3 regions of the Bradyrhizobium sp. BR 1432 genome follow, and region 1 is predicted to be linked to each of the others. Evidence: riboswitches for the same ligand, from Rfam matches in the RefSeq annotation. Region 1 holds a riboswitch; each other region holds the start of a gene.
What was found. A riboswitch is a leader RNA that binds a small molecule or an ion and turns the genes downstream of it on or off. The one in region 1 is predicted to bind S-adenosylmethionine.
Positions count from the first base shown of each region.

Region 2: linked by a shared signal. The riboswitch ahead of metX (homoserine O-acetyltransferase MetX) and the one ahead of ACSKB8_RS28770 (hypothetical protein) in region 1 are both predicted to bind S-adenosylmethionine.
Region 3: linked by a shared signal. The riboswitch ahead of ACSKB8_RS12110 (O-succinylhomoserine sulfhydrylase) and the one ahead of ACSKB8_RS28770 (hypothetical protein) in region 1 are both predicted to bind S-adenosylmethionine.

Region 1 is NZ_JBPUGF010000003.1:5,944,469-5,951,753, forward strand. Features, by position in the region: gene ACSKB8_RS28755 (zinc-dependent alcohol dehydrogenase family protein) at 382-1,395, opposite strand; gene ACSKB8_RS28760 (glycoside hydrolase family 15 protein) at 2,089-3,909, shown strand; gene ACSKB8_RS28765 (HEAT repeat domain-containing protein) at 3,923-4,387, shown strand; SAM-I-IV-variant riboswitch at 4,612-4,719, shown strand; gene ACSKB8_RS28770 (hypothetical protein) at 4,848-5,102, shown strand; gene ACSKB8_RS28775 (N-formylglutamate amidohydrolase) at 5,099-5,911, shown strand; gene ACSKB8_RS28780 (AMP-binding protein) at 6,144-7,285, opposite strand, start outside.
Region 2 is NZ_JBPUGF010000003.1:1,171,650-1,178,934, reverse strand. Features, by position in the region: gene ACSKB8_RS05725 (DUF2125 domain-containing protein) at 1-745, shown strand, start outside; gene ACSKB8_RS05720 (prephenate/arogenate dehydrogenase family protein) at 874-1,809, opposite strand; gene hisC (histidinol-phosphate transaminase) at 1,806-2,903, opposite strand; gene ACSKB8_RS05710 (chorismate mutase) at 2,937-3,785, opposite strand; SAM riboswitch at 3,968-4,047, shown strand; partial or broken gene metX (homoserine O-acetyltransferase MetX) at 4,139-5,342, shown strand; partial or broken gene metW (methionine biosynthesis protein MetW) at 5,344-6,005, shown strand; partial or broken gene ACSKB8_RS05695 (alpha/beta fold hydrolase) at 6,113-6,974, opposite strand; gene ACSKB8_RS05690 (TIGR02594 family protein) at 7,190-7,285, shown strand, end outside.
Region 3 is NZ_JBPUGF010000003.1:2,535,044-2,542,328, reverse strand. Features, by position in the region: gene ACSKB8_RS12130 (MATE family efflux transporter) at 1-190, opposite strand, end outside; gene ACSKB8_RS12125 (hypothetical protein) at 536-1,588, opposite strand; gene ACSKB8_RS12120 (PAS domain-containing protein) at 1,693-2,106, opposite strand; gene ACSKB8_RS12115 (2'-deoxycytidine 5'-triphosphate deaminase) at 2,214-3,350, opposite strand; SAM riboswitch at 3,431-3,510, shown strand; gene ACSKB8_RS12110 (O-succinylhomoserine sulfhydrylase) at 3,582-4,769, shown strand; gene ACSKB8_RS12105 (SGNH/GDSL hydrolase family protein) at 4,899-5,891, opposite strand; gene ACSKB8_RS12100 (SGNH/GDSL hydrolase family protein) at 5,904-6,683, opposite strand; gene ACSKB8_RS12095 (OpgC domain-containing protein) at 6,683-7,285, opposite strand, start outside.

The DNA.
Region 1 (7,285 bases):
TCCGCTTACTACTCCAGAGTCATAATCACCGCACGGACGTCTAAGCCGCTTCGCCGACGGCACCCACCGCGCAATCCCGCGCACTTCCTCTCACCCCGTCGGCGAATGTCGTCAACCCCGTACGGATGTCCAACAGACGTTACGCCGATGGAGTAGTTCGGCGTACGATAGCGTGCGAAAGGGCGAGAGCCGGACTTGGGCTAAGGAGACCGGGCCGCTTTGAACAAACTGAAGATCAAGAACTGTAACGCTGGGGGGCGAGTCGCTCCCGGCCACCCCGGGCCACGATTTTCCGCGCCACTCTGCGATATTCCGCGATTTCCCGCGTTTGATGATAGCGGTCGGCTCCACCGTTGGACAGAGATCGCTCTACAACGTCCGTCATTCGACCGCGATGGCCACTTTTCCGAAGTGCGCGCCGCTAGCCATGTGACGGAACGCCTCCGGAACTTGGTCGAACGGGAAGGTCTTGTCGATCACGGGCCTCATTCGATTGATGGCGATCGCATCGCACATTGCCTGCAGGTCTTCGACTGAGCCCACGGTGACCCCCTGCAGTCGTTGCTGCTGCATGACCATCAAGGGCAGGCGCAGTTCGGCCGGCGGCGGTCCGGCGAGCACGCCGATGAAGGCGATCGTCCCGCCGATGCGGATCGCCCGGATCGACTCGTCGAGCGAGCCGACGCCGCCGACCTCGACGACCAGATCCACGCCTTGGCCTGTAAGGTCTCGCGCCTTCTTGCCCCAGTCGGGCGCCGTCCTATAATTGATTGTGACATCGGCCCCCAAAGATTTCAGCCGTTCGAGCTTGGCCTCGTTCGACGAGGTGGCGATGACGCGCGCGCCGCACATCTTCGCGAACTGAAGTGCAAAGATCGATACGCCGCCGGTGCCCTGTGTCAGGACGGTCTGGCCGGCCCTCACGCCACCGAGTTTGACCGTCGCGCTCCATGCGGTCAGCCCCGCGCAGGGCAGGGCGGCAGCCTCGAGGTCGGAGAGGTGATCCGGAGTTCGGACCAGCGCTTGCGATGAAAAGACGCGGTACTCGGCGAGGACGCCGTCGACAGCGCCTCCGAGGGCTCCCTGCATCTTCGCCGCACTTGGTTCGCCGCCGATCCATGTCTCGAAGAAGCTGCCGACGACGCGATCGCCAGGCGCGAATGCCTTCACATCCGGACCGACGGCCTCCACGAGGCCGGCACCGTCGGAAACCGGTATCAACGGAAATTTCTGACGCGAACCGTACCCGCCCTTGATCGTGAGAAGGTCGCGATAGTTGAGCGTCGCAGCCTTGATGCGCACCAGCACTTGGCCCGGTCCGGCCTGCGGGACGGGTCTGTTGACCAGCTTGAGTCCCTCGACCCCATCCGGTCCCTGCAATTCGAAGCACTTCATTGTCGCGTTTCCTTGTGTTCGCCCGGTCAAGACCGAAACGGCATTCGCTTGAATGTCACGCTCAATCCTCCTGACCGTCTGCACGAAGGGGCCCGGCGGCTTGCGACAGCAGTGCGACGACTCCCAAATGCGGTCTCGTCCGGCTCATCCAGAGATCCGGGCGCCGAATATTCCGGATTCGAAAACCGCCGTTATCCCTGCGTCGTTGAGCATACCTGCCCGAGGTCGAAAGGTCACTGAGTTCGAGTGTGGCTCAAAACCGAACCCAGCGGGGAGGGCAGCTCTTGGCGCGAAGCGGACATTCGACCGGACGCGCATGTCCAAAGGCCAAGCGCCGACATGCCGAATAGTGCCGCTCTCCGGGTTGAGCGGACGCAGTTCCCGAGTTGCGGATCCGACTACTGTTGCGAAGGCCCCGCAGCAGCCGAAAGGTTCTCGCGGGAAGAGATTGCTAGACTTCGCTCTCGCGTGCGCAATTTCCAGCGACCCTGTATTGGATCAGTCGATGCAAACGATGTTTTTCGGACGCTTTAGAGTTCCGAATTTCAGAAATTTTACTGGCGAGGGGGCCGCGAGCGAGATAAGCGAGCAAAAAAGTTGAATATCCGCTGTCTCTTTTCTCCGCCTCAGGGCATTGACGATATGCCCATCATGGGGCTCGATCAGCGTCGAGCGTGCGGAGGAGACGAGATCATGGGCTACAAGCCGATCGAGTCCTATGGCGTCATCGGCGACCTGCACACCATTGCCCTGGTCGGCATCGACGGGTCCATCGACTGGTGCTGCCTGCCGCACTTTGACTCACCGAGCGTCTTCGCGGCGATCCTCGACGACCAGAAAGGGGGCTCATTCCGCATCGCCAGTCTCTACGAGGCGCAGCACAAACAGATGTACATGCCTGACAGCAACGTCCTGGTGACGCGCTTTCTTAGCGACCAGGGCGTTGGTGAGGTCGTCGACTTCATGCCGGTCCAAGGCCCGCGCGAGATCAGAAAGATCCACCAGATCGTCCGGGTAGTGCGGGCGGTGCGCGGGTCGGTTCGATTCCGCCTCGACTGCCGGCCGGCTTTCGACTTCGCCCGCCGGCCCCACCAGGTCGTCCTGGAGGGCCGGGGAGCGATCTTCGAGGCGCAAGGCATGAAAGTCTCGCTAGTCAGCCGCTTCCCGCTTGGTCGGCAGGGCGACGGCGTCGCTGCCGAGTTCGTTCTCAACCCCGGCGAGACGACCACGTTCATCCTCCGCCAGGTGGAGGAGAACGGCCACGATAGCGATCATGACGGCGTCCTGCTCGAGGCGCGGCTGGTCGGCACGGAGGCCCTGACGCAAACCCTGGCCTTTTGGCGGCAGTGGCTGAGAAAGTGCAACTATTCAGGTCGCTGGCGCGAGATGGTCCACCGCTCGGCGCTGGTATTGAAGCTGCTGACGTTCGCGCCGACCGGCGCGATCGTGGCGGCGCCGACCTGCGGGCTGCCGGAAGAGATCGGCGGAGTGCGCAACTGGGACTATCGTTATACTTGGGTGCGCGACGCCGCTTTCACCAATTACGCCTTCCTGCGCCTGGGGCTGACGTCGGAGGCGGAGCAGTTCATGGCCTGGTTGGAACAGCGGGCCGTCGAGGGCGCCCGGGGCAACCCGTTGCAGACTATGTACCGCATCGACGGCGGGCACGAACTACCCGAGGAGGTCCTCGGCCACCTCGATGGCTACCGCGGCTCGCGTCCGGTGCGAGTCGGAAACGCCGCTGCCGCGCAGCTGCAGCTGGACATCTATGGCGAGCTGATGGACGCCGTCTACCTGTACGACAAGTACGGGACGCCGACCGGCTATGACTTCTGGTGCCACCTGCGCAAGATGCTCGACTGGGTGGCGAACAACTGGGAGCGAGCCGACGATGGCATCTGGGAGGTGCGCGGTGGACAGCAGCAGTTCGTCTACTCCAAGGTGCAGTGCTGGGTGGCGCTGGACCGAGCGATCCGCCTTGCGCAGAAGCGGAGCCTGCCGCTGGACCGCACCCGCCTGGCCGCGGAGCGAGACCGCATCTACGAGGCCATCATGACGCGCGGCTGGGACACGGAGCGGCAGACCTTCGTGCAGCACTTCGCCACCGACGCGGTGGATGCGTCCAACCTGATCATGCCGCTCGTCTTCTTCCTGTCGCCGACTGACCCCCGCATGCGCGGGACGCTCGATCGGACCATGGCGGAGCTGGTCTCCGACAGCCTGGTGCACCGCTACGAGATCGGCAGAGGAGCCGGCGACGGCCTGACCGGGAGCGAGGGGACGTTCAATATGTGTACGTTCTGGCTGGTGGAAGCGCTGGCCCGGTCGGGCCGCGCCGAGGAGGCCCGCTTCATCTTCGAGAAGATGCTGACCTATGCCAACCACCTCGGCCTGTACGCCGAGGAAACGGGTCCGCGTGGCGAAGCGCTGGGCAACTTCCCGCAGGCATTCACTCACATCGGGTTGATCAGCGCCGCGTTCAACCTGGACCGCCGGCTCGGCGTGGCGCCTTGAGTAGGGTCGGACCATGAGCGCGCAGGTCACTTACCTAGGGACTTCCATCGCAGACTGGGTGGGGGAGCTTTCGAGCAGCGATCCGCTCCAGCGCCGCCTCGGCGCATATGCCCTGGGCGAGATCGGCCCCGCGGCAACCGAGGCTGTGTCCGACCTCGCTGCGGCCCTCCAGGACCCGGTTGAGTTCGTGCGCGTCTGGGCGGCGGCGGCCCTCGCCCGGGTGGCGCCGCTGGGTGGAGAGTCGGTCACCGTCCTTATTGCGGAGTTAGGCGACGAGCTTGCCTTCGTCCGCAGCCTGGCGGCCTGGCACCTCGGGCGCCTCGGTCCGACCTTCCCGGGGATCGAACAAGCCCTCATCCCCCTCCGACAGCTAGCGGGTGATAAGGATCCGAGCGTGCGGGTGGAGGCCGCGCTGGCGCTGGGGATGCTCGAGGGGAAGGGCGCCCCGCCGCCGGAGCTGAAGTCCTTGTCCACTTGAGCTCGTCAGTTAAACCTATCTTCGAGATAGCTGATCAGCTTCACTTGCGATGGCGCGTGATCGGGCAGGTATATTTGCGCTCGTTCGTCGCCGGATCCCGATTACGAGGTCAGGCGCCAATTTAGGGATGATGATTCTCTTTCGACGTCGAGGAACCGAATCTCTGGACGCGAGAGCAGACCGGCGGGCGCTACTTGAACGTTTCTCGTTCGCCTCCCATGTACAAGGTACATCAAGACGAAGGCTGGTACCTTCACCAACCTGCCCGCTGCGGTAAGGTGGTATCCACACTTGTGGGATGGGGCTGTTCAGTGGCAATCCAGGCAGTACCAGCCTCCGGCGAAGCTCAGGGGGCAACATGTCTATCCCACCTTTAAGTCTGTATTCCGCTCCGCCAACGCGGCGCCGTGTCATCATCGGACTGGCCGCGTCTTCCCTTCCCGCTCCAGCCATTGTCCGCGTGGGCCGCATCATGCCAATCCGCAGCATGGTGATCGCTGAAACCGGCCGCCCATCGGCCGGCTTTGTCCAGCGCCTGTTCTATAATGCTCTCGCCACCGGGCTTGCCCGAGGCCGGATCACGGTCCGGCTAAAAAACAGGGCCGTGACCTCGAATGAAGTGGAGCGACTGGTCAGCAACGCGCGCCAAACTGGCTGGATCGATGACCAGCCCGGCGCGCCGGGGGCCATCCGGAATGGGGAGAACTGGCAATGACCATTAGGCAGAGCACCGAAATCCGAAACGGGATGGATGCGAGAAAGATCGCTGTGCTGCACATTCCCCACAGTTCTCGCCTGATTCCGGCCGATGAGCGCGCGCGACTGTCTCTCGGCGAGAGTGAGCTCGAAACTGAGTTGCTCCGGATGACGGACGCTTTTACCGACGAGCTATTCCCACCTACGCTTCATGAAGCGGAGCGAGTTGTGTTTCCAGTCAGCCGGCTGGTATGCGACGTGGAACGCTTTTCAGACGATGCAGACGAGCCGATGGCAGGCCGCGGCATGGGCGCGATCTACACCGCAACCAGCACCGGGAGACGCCTGCGAGCCACAGCTTCGGCGCCTGAACATGAGCGTATTATGACGCGGTGGTATCGGCCGCATCATGAGTTACTCACGTCGGCCGTGGACAAGGTGCTCCGCCGTGAAGACCGTTGCCTCATTATCGATTGCCACAGTTTCGCTGATCGTCCGCTACCGCACGAGCCTGACCAGGACCCGCGGAGACCCGAAATCTGCATTGGGACGGATCCTCTCCACACCGCGCATGGACTGAGTGGAGCAATTGCAGACGCTGCAAGGAAACTCGGGTTCACCGTTGCTGCTGACAGACCATTTTCGGGCGCGCTCGTTCCGGCGAAACACTACCGTGCCGACATGAGGGTTCAATCGCTAATGATAGAGGTGAACCGGCGGGTCTACATGAACGAGCTTACGGGCGATCGTCTCGTCAGCTTTGAGAAGTGCAGGGAAGCCGTTGGCAGTCTTGTGTCAACTGCGGCGACTTTCCTCCTTTCTGCATAGCCATAGAGCAGAGCCGAGGCTCGCGTTCCGTTTTTTTGCTCGAGCCGCCATATTCACGCTGGAAGCGACGACGCTTTTCCTGCCTGGTGTTTTTGCGTTCACTCGCTGGTAAGGGCTGTCCATTGGTGCAGGCGTTCATGGGGTAGTGCTGCGTGGTATAACGTACGCAAAGCTGGGGTGGGCTTTCGCTAAGTAGGGCATCCGGGTGAGCGCCTGCGTCGAAGAGAGCGCGCTAGCGCGGTGAGCGTACAGGCTCACTCCTGATGACAATCCCAGCCGCATCGCGATCAAACGTGTCGGACGTAACCCCGTCCCTGCGCAGCAGATATTTTTCAATCTTGTTAGTTGGCGTCTTTGGCAGATCGCTCAGGATGCGGACGTAGCGCGGCACCATGAAGTGAGCCATTCTTGGCCTGAGGAAGTGGATGAGGTCCGCGGGATCCAGGGTCTGACCTTCGGCGAGGGACACTGCGACGAGCACGTCGTCCTCGCCATGTTCGCTGGGCACGGAGACCGCGGCAGCCTCCCGAATGGCCGGGTGGGCTGCGACTTCGAGCTCGACCTCGAACGAGGAAATATTCTCGCCGCGCCGGCGAATGGCGTCCTTGAAGCGATCGACGAAGAAGTAATTTCCGTCCTGGTCGATGCGGAAGGCGTCGCCCGTGTGAAACCAGCCATTGCGCCAGGCGAGCGCGGTGGCCTCCGCGGCCTTGTTGTAACCGTGATTCATTGCCCAGGGCGTGTCGGTTCGCAGGACCAGTTCCCCGATCTCGCCAACCGCAACTTCGCAGTCATGGGCGTCGACGAGTCGGGCCTCGACACCGGCCCGTGGCTTGCCGCAGGCGGCTGCGACGGTCGGGTTCGGCTCTGTCGCCAGCGGGCAGGAGACTTCCGACATGTTGAAGAGCGTGTGCGTCGTGACGCCGTAGCGTTTGCCGAACGTGATCCCTTCCTCGCTCAAGGGAATGATGGTGACGTTCTTGAGCGGGCTGTCCTTCTCATCGCCATTGTCCGTCCGTTTCATCAGGAAGCTCGCCATCACGCCGAGTAGGATCACCATCGTCGTGTTGGTCTTGGCCACCGTCGACCAGAATGATCCGGTATCGAAACGGTCAACCATGGCGATGGAGCCGCCGTTGATCAGCATGGCGTAGCTCGGCCCCGTCCCGCCGACATGAAACAGCGGAAGGTTCACCATGAACGTGTCGGTGGCGTCGAGGTAAGGGATGCCGTCTCGATCGGCCGAGATGCCGCGCCCCGTGGCATAGAGGTGGGCGTAGGACGACAGGACGCCTTTTGAGGGGCCGGTCGTCCCGGATGTGTAGATGATGGTCTGCGTGTCCCAGGGCGCGATCGGATGATCGAGTTTCGGCG
Region 2 (7,285 bases), 4.8 Mb from region 1:
GGCCGTGCCGGACCGCGCCTCCATCGTGTTCGACGATCCCAGCCTCAACCGCCTCGACGGCAGCGTCCAGGTGCCGCTGGCGCGCGCCAAGCAGATCGAGCTGCACGGCCGCCTCGCGGAGGGATCGCCGTCCGATCACCCGGTGATCGAGACCGTGCTCCATGTCGCGCAGGGCAGCATCCAGGGCGTTCATCCCTTGCTCGCCGAGCCGTTCGAGGCGGACACGCGCGCGAAGGTCACCGGCCTCTCCGACCTCACGCCAAAGCCCTGGCCGCAGCGCTTCCGTGAGATCCAGGCCGCCGGCGGCCATATCGAGATCGTGCAGTCGCGGATCCAGCAGGGCGAGATGATCGCGGTTGCGGCCGGCACGCTTGGCCTTTCAGCCAATGGCCGGCTCGACGGCGAATTGCAGATGACGGTGGCGGGCCTCGAGCGCGTCATCCCGGCGCTCGGCATCGAGAAGATGCTGGAGGAGGGCGTGCCGCAGGCAACGCTCGACCGCGTCGCGCCGGGCGTGAAGTCGCAGGATCTCAACAATTTGTTCGGCGCGCTCGACCGCGCCGTGCCGGGCCTCGGCAAGGTCATCAAGCAGAACGCCAATGCCGGCGTTGCCGCCGGCATCAATTCGATCGGCACCGAGAGCACGCTGGAAGGCAAGAAGGCGAGAAGCTTCCCACTGAAATTCGTCGACGGCGCCGTGCTGCTCGGCCCGGTCAAGGTCGGCCAGATTCCACCGCTGTATTAAGGGCGGTGATTTGCGCCAGAACTCTCCACACCGTCATTGCGAGCGCAGCGAAGCAATCCAGACTGTCTCCGCGGAGGTATCCTGGATTGGTTCGCTACGCTCGCAATGACGAAGAATGAGCAGTTTCGCTACGGCTTCTTCAGCGCCGCATGGGGCCGGCCGAAATCCGCCGCGGCCGAATCCTGGCCGATCTCGACGATGCCGCGGCGGATGGCGCGGGTGCGGGTGAAGTGGTCGAACAGCGCCTCGCCGTCGCCGCGGCGGATCGCGCGGGTGAGCTTGGCGAGGTCCTCGGTGAAGGTGCCGAGCATTTCCAGCACGGCCTCCTTGTTGGCGAGGAACACGTCGCGCCACATCGTCGGATCGGAGGCTGCGATGCGGGTGAAATCGCGAAAACCGCCGGCGGAAAATTTGATCACCTCGGATTCCGTCACCTGCGCCAGCTCGTCGGCGGTGCCGACGATGGTGTAGGCGATCAGATGCGGCAGGTGACTGGTGATCGCGAGCACGAGATCATGATGATCCGGCGTCATCACCTCGACCTTGGCGCCCATCGCCGCCCAGAAGGCGCGCAGGCGATCGGTGGCAGCCGCATCGACGCCTTCCGGCGGCGTCAGGATGCACCAGCGGTTGATGAAGAGCTCGGCGAAGCCGGAATCCGGACCCGAATGCTCGGTGCCCGCCACCGGGTGCGCCGGCACGAAATGCACGCCCTGCGGCAGATGCGGGGCCATGTCCCTGACCACCGCGCCCTTGACCGAGCCGACGTCGGAGATGATCGCGCCCGGCTTGAGATGCGCGGCGATCTCCCGCGCCACCTCGCCGCAGGCGCCGACGGGAATGCAGAGGATGACGAGATCGGCATCCTTCACCGCCTCCGCATTGGTTGCCACGACGTGGTCGACGATGCCGAGTTCGGCGACCCGCGCGCGCGTCATCTCCGAGCGCGCAGTGGTGACGATCTCGCCAGCTAAACCCTGGAGCTTCGCCGCACGCGCGATCGAGCCGCCGATCAGGCCGAAGCCGATCAGCGCGACGCGCTGGAAGTGTGTCTGCGCACTCATTTGCCGGCCATGAAGTCGCGCAGGGCCTCGATCACGAGGCGGTTAGCCTCCTCGGTACCGATGGTCATGCGCAGCGCATGCGGCAAGCCGTAGTTCTTCAGCGCGCGCAGCACCAGGCCCCGTTTGGTGAGGTAAGCGTCGGCATCGTCCGAGGTCTTGCCCCTGTCGGTCGGGAAGTGGATCAGCACGAAATTGGCGACGCTCGGCGTCACCTTCAGCCCGAGCTTGCCGATCTCTTCGGTCAGCCGATTGCGCCAGGTCTCGGTGAACTGCTTCGACATCGCCTGGTGCGCGGTGTCCTCGATCGCGGCGACCGCGGCATACATTGCCGGCGTCGACACGTTGAAGGGACCGCGGATGCGGTTGACAGCGTCGATGATGTGCTCGGGGCCGAACATCCAGCCGATGCGCAGCGCCGCAAGACCGTGGATCTTGGAGAAGGTGTGCGTCACCACGGTGTTCTCGGTGGTGGCGACGAGCTCGATCCCCATCTCGTAGTCGTTGCGCGAGACGTAGTCGCAATAGGCGGCATCCAGCACCAGCAGCACGTGCGACGGCAGGCCGGCGCGCAGGCGCTTGACCTCGTCGAACGGCAGATAGGTGCCGGTCGGGTTGTCGGGATTGGCGAGCCAGATCAGTTTTGTCCGCGGTGTCACGGCCTTGAGGATGGCGTCGACGTCGGCGGTGAAGTTGCTTTCGGGCGCGACCACGTTCTTGGCCCCGTTCGCCATGGTCGCGATCGGGTAGACCAGGAAGCCGTGCGTGGTGGAGATCGCCTCGTCGCCCTGGCTGAGATAGGTGTGCGCGAGCAGATTGAGGATCTCGTCCGAGCCGGCGCCGCAGATGATGCGGTTGGGGTCGAGCCCGAAGGAACGCCCTATCGCCTCGCGCAGCACGCGTGAGGTGCCTTCCGGATAGTCTTCCAGGTGATCCGCCACGTGCTTGAACGCCTCGATCGCTTTGGGCGAGGGTCCGAACGGCGTCTCGTTGGCCGAGAGCTTGAACACCTTGCGGCCCGGCTCCGGCACCGGGCTCTTGCCGGGCGTGTAGGGCGCAATATCGAGAATGCCGGGATTCGGCACGGGGCGGGACATCTTAAACTCCGGATTGGCGGGACGGCTCGCGACTTACGATTTCGGCCCGGTCGGGGGCACCGTATAGCGCGTTGCGTGGCTGCCGACGAGAGCCGTGGAGCGCACCGAGGCCCTCGCCTCGATCAGGGCAGCCTTGATTTTGTCGATGCTGGTCGCGCTCGTGACCGAGACCAGTAGGGCGGCGCCGTCAAAGGCGGTATCGGGCACCGCCACGATCTCGGCCAGCGGCGACAGCGCGCGCGCGACGTCGGCGTTCCAGCCCGAGACGCGGACGCTGAAGGTCTCGACCTCCGTCACCAGGGCGCTGTCGGCGACCCGCGACACCGCGAACACGGGCATCGCGGCCGGATGGTCGGCGCGCTCGACGAAGGGCAGCCGCGCGATGATCTTTGGCGCACCTTCTTCCTCGAGCGACAGCCACCACGGCGTGCGGCTCGAGGTGGCCGAGACCAGCGCCAGATCGCCCTTGGACTTCGCTACCGCCTCGACCGCCGCCTGCGCGCTGAAATGCGCGACGTAAGGCACGGTGAAGCCGAAGTGGAAGCGCGCGGAATCGCGCATCGCCGGCTCGCTCACCGAGATGTCGGCATGCACGGAGAAAGGCGCCTGCACATAGGTGAAGGTCGAGATGATGACGCGCCAGATGCTCTCGACCGTGTCGAGCGGCAGGATGCCGCGATGGCGCTGCACGAGGTCACGCATCATGGCGGCCTCACGCGCCGGGCGGAACGCCGAGCCGACTTCCTGGGTCTGCTTCACCTGGATTAGACGGTCGATGATGTCGCCGCGCAGCATCAGGAGGCGATGCATGCCCTCGTCGATCGCGTCGATCTCCTTGCGCAATTCCTGAAGCGATGGTGGCGCGGGCGGACGTTGGGACATGACTGACAAAGAGCTGTTGAGAGGTGCCGATCCGCAAAAGCGGTCAGCTGCGGTCTATCCTGATTAGGCAGGATAGGCAGCGAAAGCAAAGAGAAATGACGGCCTTTTCGATCGACCGCTCGGAGGCAAATCCGGTTGATCCGGGCCGCGACTTGACGAAAACCGCCCCAGACGGTAGTTTTTGCCTGTTCCGTGGTCATTTGAGCCGGCCGGCTTGCAGCCACGTTAAAAAACTCGCTAAACAGGCCGGGGACGCTTCCGATCCCGGCCGAACCTATCGTTCAGGCCGGGTTTTTCATGGCCTGATGTCACTGCGGTCTGAAGTCCGATCGCAAACGAGGTCGATGGTCAAAATGGGTAGCGTCAAGTCGATACCGAGTCCTGCGATCAGCACCGATGATCGGTCGCACGAGGTCGATCATCCGAGTTCGCAGATTATGTATTTCGGCGCCGATCAACCGCTACGGCTCGATTGCGGCATCGATCTGTCGCCGTTCCAGATCGCCTACCAGACCTATGGCGAATTGAACGCCGATCGCTCCAACGCCGTTCTGATCTGCCATGCGCTGACCGGCGATCAGCATGTCGCCAATGTGCATCCCGTCACCGGCAAGCCCGGCTGGTGGGAGACGCTGGTCGGCCCCGGCCGTCCGCTTGATCCTCAACACTACTTCATCATCTGCTCCAACGTGATCGGCGGCTGCATGGGCTCGACCGGGCCGGCGTCGATCAATCCCGCCACGGGCAAGGTCTGGGGCCTCGATTTCCCTGTCATCACCATTCCCGACATGGTGCGCGCGCAGGCGATGCTGATCGACCGGCTCGGCATCGACACGCTGTTCGCGGTCGTGGGCGGGTCGATGGGTGGCATGCAGGTGCTGCAATGGACCGCGGCCTATCCTGTTCGCGTGTACTCCGCACTGGCGATTGCTTGCTCGACGCGGCACTCGGCGCAGAACATCGCGTTCCACGAGCTCGGCCGCCAGGCGGTGATGGCCGATCCCGACTGGCACAATGGCGGCTATGCCGACCGCGGCATCCATCCGCATCGCGGGCTAGCGGTCGCGCGCATGGCGGCGCACATCACCTATCTCTCCGACGCCGCGCTGCACCGAAAATTCGGCCGCCGCATGCAGGACCGTGAGCTGCCGACCTTCTCGTTCGATGCCGATTTCCAGGTCGAGTTCTATCTGCGCTACCAGGGCTCGTCCTTCGTCGAGCGCTTCGATGCCAACTCCTATCTCTGACCTGACGCGCGCGATGGATTATTTCGACATCGCCGCCGACCATGGCGGTGTGCTGGCGAAGGCGTTCGCCGGCATCAAGACGCGCTTTTGCGTGGTCTCCTTCACCAGCGACTGGCTCGTCTCGACCTCGGAATTGCGCGCCCTGGTGCACGCGCCCTGAATGCGTCGAGTGCTCGGGTGTCGTTCGCCGAGATCGAGACCGATCGCGGTCACGACGCCTTCCTGCTCGACGTGCCCGAATTCTTCGACATCGCGCGCCTTCCTGCAATCGGCAGGCAAGGCACGCGGGCTCGACGGCAGAGGTGGCTAAGATGTCGGTACAGGAAGTGCTGCCGTTGAATGGCGTTGCGGCCGGGCCGTCCGGTCAGTTTCGCGCCGACCATCGGCTCGTGGCCGAGATGGTCAAGCCGGGCTCGAAGGTGCTCGACGTCGGCTGCGGCGAGGGCGATCTGCTCCAGCTGCTGGAAACGCGCGGCATCGACGGTCGCGGCATCGAGCTGTCGCGCGAGGGCGTCAACCGCTGCGTCGCCAAGGGGCTTGCGGTGGTGCAGGGCGACGCCGACACCGACCTCGTCAACTATCCCGACGATGCCTTCGACTACGTGATCCTGTCGCAGACGCTGCAGGCGACGCGGCAGCCGCGGGTGGTGCTGGAAATCTGCTGCGCATCGGCCGCCGCGCCATCGTCTCGTTCCCGAATTTCGGCTTCTGGAAGATGCGGCTCCAACTCCTGATCGGCGGCCACATGCCGCGCACCGAGAACCTGCCGGCGACCTGGTACGACACCGCCAACATTCATTTCTGCACCATCAAGGATTTCGTCGAGCTCTGCGACGAGATCAACGTCAAGATGGAGCGTTCGGTGGCGCTCGACCTCTACGGCCGCCCGGTGCCGCTGAACCTGCCGTGGTGGGTGTGGAACATGTTCGGCGAGCAGGGCGTGCTCTTGCTGAGCCGCGGGCAGGGAAAGTAGCTTTTCGTCATTGCGAGCGCAGCGAAGCAATCCAGAGTTTTTCCGCGGGGGATTCTGGATTGCTTCGCTGCGCTCGCAATGACGGCGTGTGTGGCGACGCCTTCGTTCTAGTGCGCCACCGACCGCGGATCGCGCACCGGCCAGCGGCCCGCTTCCACCAGCGTGACGAACCGCTCCACGCTCTCGTTGAACAGCGCGGGCTCCTCGAGATTGAGCACGTGGCCCGACTTCGGAAACATTGCGAGCCCGGCCGCCGGAAGGTGCTTCTTCAAGAACAGGCTCGGGCCGACGCACGGGTCGTCCTCGTCGCCGCAGATGATCAGCGCGGGCGTCGTTGCGCTCTTGATCGCGTCCGTCATCGTGTAGATCGAGGGACGGCCGCCCTGGAAGCCGCGCATCGTGCGCGCCGAGCCGCTGGCATCGTGCCGTGCCAGCGCGGCGTAGAAATCGGCGTGGCCGCGCGGATCCTTCACCAGGAAGGGAATCCGGCTCGGCGCCTCGCGCGTGACCTTTGCGACTTCCGCGGAGCCTGATGTCTCGAACTGCTCGGCATTGGCGCGGCACTGCTTGCGCCAGGTGTCGAGATTTCTCGATCTCCGAGCCCGAGCCGACGCCGGCCAGCGTCATCGACAATGCGCGCTGCGGCGCGTTGAGCCCGATCTGGAGCGACGAGTAGGCACCCATCGACAGGCCGACGACATGCGCGCGCTCGATCCCGAGATGATCGAGCACCGCGAGCGCATCGGTGTAGAAATGCGTGTAGGTATAGACCTCGCCATCGGGCACGTCCGAGGGCGTGTAGCCGCGCGCAGAGTAAGTGATGCAGCGATGACCGCGCGAGAAGTAGCGCATCTGCGGCTCCCAATTGGTGTAGTCAGCCGCAAACTCGTGCAGAAAAATGATCGGCGATCCCTGGCCCGCCTCCTCGAAATAGATGCGGACGTCGTCCCTGGTCGTGGCGTGGGGCATTAACCGTTTCCCTCTGTTCAAGCCGCATTTGGAGGATCGCAGTTAATGCTGTTGTCCGCAATGCGGCAACATCAGATGAGTATTGACGCAAGATCATCGCAGCTATTCGCCGACGCGGCGTCTTTTTCTCGCCACATCGGACGGCTTAACGGCCTTTCGGATGTCGGCCGCTGCACGGGCCGGCGGGAAGCGGGGGTGTCAGTCAAGGATGAAGAATGTTTGAGTTGTTTGCGTATCGCGTGTCGCGTTGTGTTGTCGCGCTGGCGCTCTTCTTCGCGGCGGTCGCCGTGTTCGTTTCTCCGGCCTCAGCG
Region 3 (7,285 bases), 3.4 Mb from region 1:
GCCGACCGACATAGGATGTCTCAGCGATCACCACGCACATGCCGGCCGATAACCCGATCACGTTCGGCCAGGCGAGCCCGAGCAGCGTGCGCAGGATCGGGCCGTCGGTCAGCGCGCTTCTGACCGGCCGCGGAGGCGGCGGCAGCGGGCGCTCCTGTGCATCGACCGGGATTTCCGCGATGTCGGACATGTCATCTCCCGGGCACAAGCGCCAATTGCGGCGCGGCAATGAACAGGTGTGCGAAACGATTTCTTCGCGCGGAAAGCGCAACAGGCGCTTGTTAGCATGCTGCGCAGCAATTCCTCCTGCGTCAGGTGCAGGCGTGCCCTGCGGCAGCGCATTTCAACCCGCGAATTGCGGCTTTCCTTCTCCCTCTCCCCGTTCTTACGGGGAGAGGGCTGGGGTGAGGGGCTGCTCCGGCAAAGGCAGTGACAGTTGGACTCGTGGAGACCCCCTCACCCGGAATTTGCTTTCGCAAATTCCGGCCTCTCCCCGCAGGCGGGGAGAGGCGAAGTGGTGCGGCGGCACCCTGGCCTATTCAATCGTCCAGACCAGCGGCGGGCGGCCGCCCCTCGCGGTGCGCATGCGCACGCCGATGTTTCGTCCGCATCCCGCAGCGAGGCCTTCGAACAGTCCTTCCAGCAACTTGGCGCAGGCGGGGTGATAGTCGGCGACGTCGTCCATCAACTTCCAGCTCTGCTGGCTTGTTTCGAACGCGCCTTCTGATTGCACCGTTTCGGCGACATCGTCCTGCGCGGCGAACAGCGCGTTCAGGAACGATGCAAATTCGCGCGCACCGCCACGGCTCATCGCCAACGCCGCCGCGACCTCGTCGAAATACTGCATGCCGATCAGCTTGCCGGTGAGGTGCAGGAGATAGCCGGCATCTTCCGGGCCGAACAGCTGCACCATCACCGGCGCGGCGGTGCGGACATATTCCATTGCGTAGTTGCGATAGGCTTTTTCCAGCCGCGGTTTCGGCCAGCTCGCAACCGGCAAAGCCGGCGCGGTCTTCGCATCGAACGTAGGGGCCTCCAGATGCCGCGCGAACACCAGGCGCTGGTCGAGCTCGAGTGGGTGATCGTATTGGTGGTAATAGCCTTCGAGACCGTCTTGGCCATCGACGCTCTGCTTGGTGCAGACGAAGCCGAGGCGGAGATCGCCGAGCGCGACGCCGTTGTTGGCGTGCCAGCCACGCAGCATCGCGCGGCTGACCTCGCCGGGCACGCCGCAGATCGCGGTGCCCTTCCAGATCCAGCGCGGCGGCGGATAGCGGATCCAGGCTTTGCGATCACTCTCATACATGTATTCGACATGCACGCCGCCGATCCAGTTGGAGAGATAGTGATATTGCGCAGCAGCCACCGCCGGCGGCAGATGACGGAGGCCGAGCTTTTCGAGCCCCGGCAGGAAGCGCTCCTGCTGCTGGCGGCGGAACACGCGGAAGACGAATTCAGCGGCATCCGCCGTGCCGCGCCGCGTGACCACGGTGAGGATCAGGCCCGTGAAGTAGGCGTGATAGAGATCCGCGACCGCGCGCCAGCGTTTCCATTGGGCTTCCTGCGCTGTGTCTGATGCGGCGGTCATGTTCGCTCCCGATCGTTGTTTCGATCGAGTGTGTCACTGCACCCGGTGACAGGCAACATGACGCGCATGCAGGCCGCCCTGCACGACGGCCCGTCAATTCCGCATCACGAATTTTGCGCGGCCTTGGCAGCGCGCTCGCGCTCGACGCGTTCCGTCACGTCGCGTGCCATCGCCACCGATCCCTGCACCGCTCCAGCGGCATCGCGCACCAGCGCGAAGGTCATCTCGATGTAGAGCTTGCGTCCGCTCTTGTGCAGCGCGCGTGTCAGCGTCGGACGCCCTGCAAGCTTCATCGTGCCGCTGGAAAGCGCAGCCTCAAAACCCCTCCAGTGTGCGGCGCGCAGATGCTCTGGAATGATCAGATCGAGATTCTGCCCCAGCGCTTCCCCGGCGGAGAAGCCGAACAGGGCGGCCGATGCCCGATTCCAGCGTGTGATTGTGCCGGAGCGATCCGAATAGATCAGCGCGTCCGCAACGTCGTCGAGGATATGTGCGTCGAGTTCGGATTGATCGGTCATGCCAACACCTTGTAGCCCGGATGGAGCGCAGCGTAATCCGGTATTGGTGCCACAAGCGAGAGAACTCCCGGATTACGCTTGCGCTCCATCCGGGCTACAGGATCGGGCTACACCCGAAAATGCTTCGATAGTTTGAGGCCCTGCGCCTGGTAGTTGGAGCCGATGCGCTGGCCGTACATGGCGTCGGGGCGCGCCAGCATCTTCTCGTAGACGAGGCGGCCGACGATCTGGCCGTGTTCGAGAATGAACGGCACTTCGCGCGAGCGCACCTCGAGCACGGCGCGCGCGCCTTGCCCGCCGGCACCAGCATAGCCGAAGCCGGGATCAAAGAATCCGGCATAGTGCACGCGGAACTCGCCGACCAAGGGATCGAACGGCACCATCTCGGCGGCGTAGTCGGGCGGGACCTGCACAGCTTCCTTGGAGGCGAGGATGTAGAACTCGCCGGGATCGAGGATCAGGCTGCCGTCGGGGCGGGCCGAGATCGGCTCCCAGAAATCCTCTACTGCATAGCCGGAGCGGCGGTCGACGTCGACGACGCCGGTGTGGCGCTTGGCGCGATAACCGACGAAGCCATTCGCTTTCTCACCCGACAGGTCGACGGAGACGGCGACGCCACCGGAGAGATCGGCATCGTCGATGTCGACCAGGCGTTCGGCGGCATGCAGCGCATCGAGCTCGTCGGCATTGAGGATGGCGTCGCCAGTGCGGAAGCGGACCTGCGACAGGCGCGAGCCCTCGCGCACCAGCACCGGAAACGTCTTCGGGCTGATCTCGGCATAGAGCGGGCCGTGATAGCCGGCGCCGATCATGTCGAAGCGGCGGGTACCGTCGGCGATCACGCGGGTGAAGACGTCGAGCCGGCCGGTCGAGCTCTTGGGGTTCGCGGCCGCGACGATCTCCGGCGGCAGCGCGAGGCTTTCCAGCAGCGGCACGATGTAGACGCAGTTGGTCTCCAGCACCGCGCCGTCGGCCAGGCTGAACTCGTGCAGCTTCAATTCGTCGATGCGTTCGGCGACGGTGGCGCCGGGACCGGGCAGGAAGCTGGCGCGGACGCGATAGGCGATGTCGCCGAGGCGCAAATCGAGGCTCGCCGGCTGGATCTGGCTCTCGACGAAGTCGTACGCGGGCAGGATGAGCCCCGCCTCCGCCATCGCCGCGATCATGCGGTCGGGCAGGATACCATTGGCGTCGGCAGCGACCGTGAACGTCAACCGGGGGTCCTCAGCAAGGGGCAAACGCATCCCGATATACGGGAAATACTAGCCTTTTACGGCTATCCGATGGACGCCTTGACGGAAAGGGCATTGCGGAATATGAGCATCACTTATCCCGTGGTGATTTGAGCCGGCCGGCTTGCAGCCACGTTAAATAAGTCGCTAAACAGGCCGGGACCTCGCTGATCCCGGCCCGTGGAGATATCCAGGCCGGTTTTTTGTGACCGTTCTCGCTCGACGGTCATGTCGGAGGGTCCTATGTCGAAGTCGCCTGCCACCTACCGTCCCGAAACCCGCCTGGTCCATTCCGGGACCCTGCGCTCGCAATATGGCGAGACGTCGGAGGCGCTGTTCCTGACGCAAGGGTACGTCTACAACAGCGCCGAGGAGTGCGAGGCGCGGTTCAAGGGCGAGGACCCCGGCTTCATCTATTCGCGCTACTCCAATCCGACCATCGCGATGTTCGAGCGCCGCATGATCGAGCTCGAAGGCGCCGAGGCGGCCCGCTCGGCGGCCACCGGCATGGCGGCGGTGACGACCGCGATCCTGGCGCCGCTGAAGGCGGGCGACCATGTGGTAGCCTCGCGGGCGCTGTTCGGCTCGTGCCTCTATGTGGTGCAGGATTTGCTGCCGCGCTACGGCATCGAGACCACGCTGGTCGACGGCCTCGATCTCGACCAGTGGCAGCAGGCGCTCAAGCCCAACACCAAGACGTTCTTCCTGGAGAGTCCGACCAACCCGACGCTGGATGTGCTCGACATCCCCGGCATCGCCGAGATCGCGCACAAGGGTGGCGCGCGGCTCGTGGTCGACAACGTCTTCGCAACGCCGATCTGGCAGAGCCCGCTCGCGCTCGGGGCCGACGTCGTGGTCTATTCGGCGACCAAGCACATCGACGGCCAGGGCCGCTGTCTGGGCGGCATCATCCTGTCCTCGGAAGCCTTCATCGCCGAGCACATCCACAATTTCATGCGCCAGACCGGCCCGTCGATCTCGCCGTTCAACGCCTGGGTCCTGCTCAAGGGCCTGGAGACGCTGGGCGTGCGCGTGCGCGCGCAGACCGACACCGCGGCGCGCATTGCCGAGGTGCTGGCCAGCCATCCGAAGATTTCGCGGTTGGTCTATCCCGGCCGCGCCGATCACCCGCAGGCGGCGCTGGTGAAGAAGCAGATGCGTGGCGGCTCGACGCTGGTCGGCTTCGAGGTCAAGGGCGGCAAGCAGGCCGCGTTCCGCGTGCTCAATGAATTGAAGCTGGCGAAGATCTCCAACAATCTCGGCGACGCCAAGAGTCTCGTCACGCATCCGGCGACCACGACGCATCAGCGTTTGAAGCCGGAAGACCGCGCCGCGCTCGGCATCAGCGAGGGCTTCATCCGCTTCTCCGCCGGGCTCGAGCATGCGGACGATCTGATCGAGGATTTGACCGCGGCGCTGGAGAAGGCGTGAGCGAGCCAAAGGCTCGGACTCGTAGGGTGGGCAAAGCGAAGCGTGCCCACCATTCACGATCACACTGCCGATAGATGGTGGGCACGGCGCGCGAAGAGCGCGCCTTTGCCCACCCTACGGCATTCATACCTACATCGGCCGATACGCCCGCACGTCGGCCGGCACGTTCACCCCGAGCTTGATCTGGCCGACGGAGTGGATGATGTCGTCGCCGAGGAGCTGGGCGAAGCAGGCATAGCCCCAATCGTTCATGTGTAGGCCGTCGGCGATGACGAAGCCCTCGACCGGGATCGCCTGCTTCTCGTGCCACTCGCGCATCACCTCGAAGCGCGGGAAGATGCCGACGTGACGGAGCTCGGCGACCTTGCCGAGCAGCTTCACCATCTTGCCCGCGCTCTCGGCGCGCTTGTTGACCGCCGGCGAATATTGCGGATCGACCAGCACGATGTCGGCGCCGCCCGCAGCCTGGATGCGGGAAATGCCATCCTCGACTATCTTTGCGGTCTCGCCGGGATCGAGGTTGCGCAGCACGGCGTTGGTGCCGACCTGCCAGATCACCATATCCGGATGCACGTCGATCACCTGCGTCTGAAGGCGCTTCATCATCTCGGGCGCATCCTCGCCACCAACGCCGGCATTGACGACGGTGATGTCGGCGGTCGGATAATTCCGGCGCAGCTGTGCGGCGAGGCGGTTCGGATAATTGAACTCCGGCGAACTCGCACCGAATCCTGCGGTCGACGACGAGCCGAACGCGACGATGACGACGGGCTGGCCGGCGACGAGCTTGCTTGCGACATGCGGCAGCGTGCCCATCGCCTTCGAGCCGCCCTTCGGCGGCAGACAGGGCACTCGGCTGAAGATGTCGCCGGCGGACTTTGCGACCTCCTTCACCTTGTCGATGGCACGCGCGGTGATGCCGCGCTGGTCGGGAGACGTTGCGGCGACGGTGGTTTGGGAGGACGGGGCGGAAGCGGGATCAGCCGGCGGCGCGGGCGCGGGCGTCGCCTGTGCGGCTTGCGTCTGCGCGCGCAGCTGCGAAGCGGGTGCCAGCACCAGCAGCATTGCTGCTGCGGGCGCAGCCAGCCATGACGTCAGACAAAAAGGGCGGAGAGAACTCATTAACGCTAGACCTCAATTTTGCTGCTGGGCCGGCTCCAGATGGGCAGCGTCGATCACGAATTGTGCCAACGCCCGGCCAAGGCAATCATGAACCTGTTTCGCCAGCTCAGGCCCGCGGGACGGGTTGAACAGGTCGAACTGGCCCTGATCGTTCCACTGCCGCATGATCGCGAAACGGTCGAACAGTGGGATGTCGTGCTCCTGCGCCACCACGCGCATATTATCGAGAAAAGGCTGCGCCGCGATCATGGTTTCGGTGCGCGGGCTATACTGCAAATTCATCAAGACGACGTCAGCCCCTGTCTTTTGCAACGCAGTAACCCCTTCGGTTACTGCGCTGCGAAATTCGTCGGGATCGATGGATCGGATAGCATCCACGGTCCCGGTCTGCCAGATGACCAAAGTAGGCGTTTTTGCTTCCATCAGCTTAACGAAGGTGGCGGCGGTCTCCTGTGCCGTCCTCTTGCTCTGTATTTCTACGGAGACGTGCACCGCTCCCGGGGGCGGCAGCTTGTCCTTGAGGCTCACCTCCATGCGTGCCGGATATGAGCTGCTCTCCGAGGAAGGAATCGTGGTCGAGCGGCTGCCGATGACCAGAATCTCGAGCGGTTTGCCGGCCTTGACGGCGTCGGCGACCTTGGGAAGCTGGCTTTCGCTGGTGAGCAGATAGGGCGGCAATTCGCAGGCCGCGGGCGCGGCCGGAGCGGCAGACGCAGCATCGCCCGCGCGCGCCATGGGCGCGGCGAGACCACCGCATAGCAGGATCAGGCTCAGGAGAACCTTCGCCTTCATCAGCCCCCTCCCGCCAGATCGGCGTTGCCGACGGCGTTTTTGGTTTTCGCACCGCTCTTGTCAGCCACGCTCTTGTACCACGAAATCACCCAGGCCACCCCCCACATGATCAGGATTCCGGAGAGACTAATCAACGCATGCATGGCTGCGCCGCCGGAGACCTCGGCCAGGATGAAATGACCGGCGAAGGCCAGGAAGACGCCGAGACAGAAGATCTCGAGGGAATGCTGCCCACACAGGATCAGCGGTCGCAGCCAGCGCGATTTCAAGCCCGGCCAGGTCCGCGGCAGGAAGCGCACGGTGAGCGCGGCCAGCGCCAGGAAATGGGTGAAGCGCAGCACGTCGAGATCGGTCTTGTCGATCGGATACATCCACTGCTCGATGCGCTTCGGCATGAGGTGACCAAGCTGCGGCACGTACCAGGTCAGCGTCACGTAGAACGCCGCGACCAGATAAGCGATCGCAATCCACATCGTCACCGGTGAGGCCAGAATGCGCGACATGCGTCGCGCACCTCCGAGCGCGCACCATGCACCGAAGACGAAAAGCAATTGCCAGGCCAGCGGATTGAACGCCCAGAAGCCGTTCGGATAGGCCGAGAA